DNA from 2 places in the Clostridioides sp. LIBA-2809 genome. Region 1 is predicted to be linked to the other one. Evidence: riboswitches for the same ligand, from Rfam matches in the RefSeq annotation. Region 1 holds a riboswitch; the other holds the start of a gene.
What was found. A riboswitch is a leader RNA that binds a small molecule or an ion and turns the genes downstream of it on or off. The one in region 1 is predicted to bind cobalamin.

Region 1 (3,218 bases):
TATTATATTGGGTCTAATTCAAGTTATATTAAATACAATAGTTGAAGAAAAAGCCATTAAAGATAGGCCAGGAATAGAAGATATAAGAAGAAATGCTTATAAAGATATTGTTTCACGTTTTACCAAAATACACAACGACAATATTATGGATAAAATTAAATATGCATTTGTACTTTATAATATGGACAAGCATCCAGCATTAGACAGTTTGACTAGAAGAATAGTTAATGACATAAGGAATGTAGATACAAATCAAGATATTATGGAGATTTTAAAAGCATTAGATGTTATATATTTAACTTATTTTGAATATATATTAAATGGAGAAGAAAGTAGTTCTACATATGATGAAAATAATGTAAAAGATGTTGAAGTAAACTTTGATACATTTGCTGACTTTATGTATGAAGAACTTTATAGTGAAGAAGAAGAAAATATTATTGAAAGTGATATAGATTCTATATCTTCATCTATGCTTGTAGAAGGAGTGGGAGATTTTGAAGATTCTCAATCTAGTAATTCAGCAGATAGAGTTATATATGTTGATGAAGAGACTGCAAATAAAATATATTCAAAGATAGAACATTATTATGGAAAAACTTATTTGAGTAAAGGTGAAATTAAGAAGATTGAAACACAAAACTGTAGAAATGTTCATGAAGGGTGTAGAATCCACTTTACGGATGGAGTTCTTAGAAGTGAGTGTAATAATGTATTCCAACTAAAATATGTAACAAGACAAAAAGAAAATAATTTAGGAAAATTTAGAGAACATGCTAGAATGTATAGACAGCAGATAAAAAGATTAAAAGAAAGTTTAGCTAGAATTTTAATAGAAGAAAATGCTAAAACTAGAGTGTACTCTGATTGTGGCACTATATTAGCAAATAGAGCTTGGAGAGTGGGTAGAAGTAATAATAATAAAATATTTTATAAAGATATAGAAAATGAAAAAGGGAAATATGTTATTGATATATTATTGGATGCAAGTGGTTCTCAAAGTAGAAATCAAGGAAATGTAGCAATTCAGGCTTATATAATAGCAAATGCTCTAACAGAAGTTGGTATACCAAATAGAGTTATGGGATTCTCTAGTTTTTTAGACTATACAATATTAAAAAGATTTAAAGATTATGATGATAGTTTAAAAAATAGTGAAAATATCTTTGAATACTTTTGTGCGGGTAATAATAGAGATGGTTTAGCTATAAAATCCATATGTAGTGGTCTAATAAATAGAGATGAAGAAAATAAAATTTTGATAGTTCTTAGTGATGGAAGACCAAATGATGTAAAGATAGGAAAAAATAGTGAGAGAACCTTAAGAGGAGAAAAAGCTTATAGAGGTATAATTGGTTTGAGAGATACAGCAAATGAAGTAAGAAAGGCTAGAAAACAAAATATATTGGTATTAGGAGTATTTACAGGGAAAGAATCAGAGCTTGAAGCTGAAAGATTAATATATGGAAATGATTTTATATATTCAAAAGATATAACTAGATTTTCTGATGTGGTTTCAATGTATTTGAAGAAGATAATTAGAAATTAATTAAAGTTGTAAAAAATAATTTATATACATAAAAATATAAAAACAAATAAAATCTGTAAAAAATGTAGAAATTTTCACAGAAAAGGTATACAATGATTTATATAGAAAATGATTTAAGAATAATTTAAAAATTAAATATATAATATTATAGGTTCTTCAAGCAAGATTAATAGGGAAAAAGGTTAAATTCCTTTACAGCCCCCGCTACTGTGATGCAGACGAAACTTTTGTTAGCCACTATGATGATATATTTTTATATTTCATGGGAAGGAAGAGGAGTAGGAAGAAGCTAAGTCAGGAGACCTGCCTAAAATATTAAAGTAATTTCTTCGGGGATGGAGAAAGTTTCTTATAATAATTATACAGATATGTTTATTTTATGTGTTTGTATTTGGATTGTCAAAAATTAGAAGCCTAACCATCGAGTTAGGCTTTTTTATTTTTAAAATAAATCAGACATGTATTATTTATATTTTAATTATTAGAAAAGGGAGAGAGGGGATAGTAAAATGAAACAAAATATCAAATTAGGGGTTATAGCTGCACTTATGTTAATCATTTTAACTCCAGTTACATCAAATGCAATGCACATAATGGAAGGGTACTTACCAGTAAAATGGTCTATAGCATGGGGAGTTATATTTATACCATTTTTCTTAGTAGGACTAAAATCGATAGGAAAAATAGTAAAGCAAGACCCTAAAAAGAAAGTATTATTAGCACTATGTGGAGCATTTGTATTTGTGTTGTCAGCACTAAAAATACCTTCAGTAACAGGAAGTTGTTCACATCCTACTGGAGTAGGTCTTGGAGCAATAATGTTTGGACCAAGTGTAATGTTTGTTCTTGGAACTATAGTTTTAATATTCCAAGCATTACTATTAGCGCATGGAGGAATAACTACTTTAGGAGCTAATGCTTTTTCAATGGCTATTATAGGACCAATTATATCATTCTTAATATTTAAAGCATTAAAGAAAAAAGACGGAAATAATGCAATACCAGTATTTCTTGCAGCAGCAATAGGAGATTTGGCTACATATACGATAACTTCGATACAGTTAGCACTGGCTTTTCCAGACCCATCAGGTGGAGTGATGGCTTCAGCAATTAAGTTTTTAGGAATTTTCTTTATGACTCAAATACCAATAGCAATAGCAGAAGGTATACTTACTGTAATTGTATATAACTTAGTTACAGAAAATGGAGAAAAAAGCATACTAGAAAATAATGATAAAGGAGTTAAAGCTAATGAGTGCTAAAACAAAAACGAAAACTAATATATTACTACTTTTATTAGTAGTGGCTCTTATTATATTCCCATTACTTGTTAACTCAGGTGCTGAATATGGAGGAGCAGATGGTGAAGCTGAAAGTGAAATTACTAAAATAAATCCAGATTATGAACCATGGTTTAGTAGCCCATATGAGCCACCAAGTGGAGAAATAGAAAGTTTATTATTCTCTGCACAAGCAGCATTAGGTGCTGGTGTAATAGGGTACATATTAGGTGTTCAAAAAGGAAAGAGAAGCTAATTATGCTTATAATTGATAAATATGCATATACAAATAGATTAAGTAAAGTAAATCCAAATAAAAAAGTAGCCATAGGAGTAATCTTTCTGATTGCTTCTATGGTAATAAAAAATATATTTGTTTTAAGTGGAAT
Region 2 (3,218 bases), 1.2 Mb from region 1:
CAAGTACTCTTGGAATCCTTATGTTGTATATTATTTTATAGTGTTCTGTATTATCCATACCTCTTAATACAACATCTATTATTTCTTTAAACTCAATTTTTACAGAGCCAAATGCTACACACACTAAAAAAGTAAGTATCATGCCTATAATTAGTCCTATAAATATTGTAGTATTCTTTATTCTCATTTTATTGATAAAATCCATTTATATACCCCTCTTAACAAATCTATATTAACTAAAATCCATAAAACTCATCTTTTAGTGTCGTATTATATATTATTTATCATAATTTATATAATGTTTAATTTTTTCACCTGTAGCTCCTGGATGAAACATCTCAACTAAATCTACTATTAATTCATCAGTCTTATCTACTGATTGATAATAATCTGGAGCAAATACCCACAAGTTACCATTTTTTACAACATCCAAATCAGCCAATACAGGTGCACTAGATTTTATAGACTCTAAGTTTGGTGCATAATCTGAGCTTGATGAGTATACAAATATATCTGCATCCTTTGCAACTTCATGTAGTTGTTCAATACTCACTCTTCCTTCATTTGAATCCATTGAAGCACATGCATTTATTCCACCAGCCATTCTTATCATATTATCTACATATGAATCTTTAGGTGCTACATAAGCATTTCCTTCATATACAGATGCCCATACTACCTTAGGCTTGTTTTTGTTTTTTATTTTTTTACTTACTTCTTCTATCTTTTGTACTGTCTTATTTAATTCACTAGTGGCTATATCTTCTTTATCATAAAATGCAGCTATTAAGCTTGTCCATTCCATTCTTCCAAATGGATTTTGCTCTTTATATTCATTATCTACAACATAGTTAAGTCCTAATTCTTTTAGTTTATCAATAAATTTTGTATCAGCTTCTGATAAACCACTACTAACTATAGTTAAATCAGGGTTTAAATCTACTATTTTTTCATAATCTGGTGCTAAGTTTGAACCAACATAATGTATCTTTCCGTCCTTCATCAAATCTTTAATTTCTTTGATAGTCCAATACTGTTCCTCTGTTGTTACTGCTTTTATGCTATCTAGCTCACCTATTGTTCTTAGAGAACAGGCTTGTGTTGTAGATGCTATTAAGACATTATCTACAGGTGTTCTAACTATATTAGCATTTTTATACTTTTCAGGAACTTCAATTTTTTTAGGGATTAAAATTAGTTCTCTTTTATCTCCATCAGTTACTTTTTTAATTCCATCCTCTAAGTCTTCAACACTAAACCCACTTGCATATTTTAATTCTAACTTCTTACCACTACTAACTTGTGCATTCTCTTTATCATTTTTACTACATCCTATAAGACCTCCTACTAAAATAACTATCATAATACTTAGAAAAAATTGCTTTAAAACATTTACTTTAAATTTCATCTCTTTCACTCCAATATTTTATTTTTTATAAGTGGTTAAAAATTCTAATAACATATACTTTTAAAATATATCTCATTAGAACTATATTAAAGTCATCTTTAATAATTATAACCTTTTAATAAAATAAAAAACTTCTCCTAATTTAGAAAGGAGAAGTTTATATATCAATTTTACAAAAAATGAATTGATATTTCATTTTATTATAAATTACAATTTCCACCCTAAATTGAACCTATGTAATACTGGGCAGGTCTCCTGACTCACGGCTTTTCCTCTATCGTCCTTCCCAAAACTTTTCATATAAATCTCAGTGGATTTTGATTTCGTATCCGTATACAGTAGCGGGGGTTGTAGTGAACTTACATCACTTTCCCTATTAAACTAATATAGTACCCTAGTATCATTTTATTTAATTTTTATTAACATAATTGTAGTTTATTGTTGACCACTTTGCAAGGTTGATTTAACATATAAAAAAAGAGTGTTTAAAATGACTATAAAAATCAGTTTAAAACACTCTTCGTTTTTTACTATATATCTAATTAACCAGTTAACATATATTTAATTCATTCATTAATTTTTTAATCTCATATACTTGATTTTCATTTGGCTTTATAAAAGGTGCAGTCATATAATCACTCACTTGTAAGCCTCTAATATTCATTGCTTTTTTCATTGCTGGTATAAATGGGTTTGTTATTAAATAAAAATCCATAGCTTTATTTATATATTTTTGAATTTCTATAACCTTATCCATATCTCTATTATTATAAGCTTCTGCCCATTTTGAACAAACTTCTGGAATTAAATTTGATAGACCTCCTATACAACCTGCTCCTCCAGACATTAGATTATGTATAAAGTTTTCATCATAACCACTATATATCTTAAAATCTGGAAACTCTGCTTTCATAGTATTTATTAAATCTCTAGTGTGTCCCATCAAAGTTACTGTATCCTTATAACCAACTATATTTTTATGCTTTCTTACAAGTCTTAATGTAAGTTCTGGACTCAAATCATAACCAGTTCTATCTGGATAATTATATAGATATATTTCAGCTTCTGTATTTTTAGCTATTTCGCTATAAAACAACTCAATACTGTCATCATCAAGAGAGAAATAATAAGGGCTTATTATCATAACTCCATCTGCTCCACTATTATGTGCATAATTTGAAAGCTCTATAGACTCTTTTATACTCATACGGCTTGTACCTATAAACACTTTTACTCTCTTATTAACATGATTAATTACTAAATCTATAAGTTCTTTTTGCATATCCATAGACATATTAAAGAACTCTCCAGTACTTCCCATTACAACTAGGCCATCTACTCCTCCATCTATAAGATGGTCATAGACTTTCTTATTTCCTTCTTTATCTAAATTTCCTTCTTCATCAAATATTGTAACCACTGGTGTCAAAAATTCTGCTTTCATAATTTAAACTCCTAAAATTTATTTTAATATGTTCATTTAATACATTCAGGTTCTGCCTTAACATTACCTATATTAAAACATTTACTTAATGTAATTTCTTAAAATTCCAATACTTTCAACCTCACATTCAATTACATCTCCACTACTCATATATCGAGGAGGTGAAAAACCCATACCAACTCCAGAAGGTGTACCAGTAGCTATAATATCTCCAGCCTCTAAAGTCATACCTTTTGAAAGTTCTGAAACTATGTCTGAAATGTCTGATATGAATAACCTTGTATTAGAATTTTGTCTTTCTTCACCATTTACTCTACTGCATACCTTAAGTTTTACAGGAAAAGAAATTGCACTTTTATGTACGAT

Region 2: linked by a shared signal. The riboswitch ahead of ACTG44_RS16720 (ABC transporter substrate-binding protein) and the one ahead of ACTG44_RS02220 (energy-coupling factor ABC transporter permease) in region 1 are both predicted to bind cobalamin.

The regions. Positions count from the first base shown of each region.
Region 1 is NZ_CP197004.1:393,530-396,747, forward strand. It holds gene ACTG44_RS02215 (vWA domain-containing protein) at 1-1,549, shown strand, start outside; cobalamin riboswitch at 1,682-1,874, shown strand; gene ACTG44_RS02220 (energy-coupling factor ABC transporter permease) at 2,059-2,811, shown strand; gene ACTG44_RS02225 (energy-coupling factor ABC transporter substrate-binding protein) at 2,801-3,085, shown strand; gene cbiQ (cobalt ECF transporter T component CbiQ) at 3,088-3,218, shown strand, end outside.
Region 2 is NZ_CP197004.1:3,524,011-3,527,228, forward strand. It holds gene ACTG44_RS16715 (FecCD family ABC transporter permease) at 1-205, opposite strand, end outside; gene ACTG44_RS16720 (ABC transporter substrate-binding protein) at 278-1,408, opposite strand; cobalamin riboswitch at 1,637-1,821, opposite strand; gene ACTG44_RS16725 (dihydrodipicolinate synthase family protein) at 1,959-2,852, opposite strand; gene ACTG44_RS16730 (fumarylacetoacetate hydrolase family protein) at 2,934-3,218, opposite strand, start outside.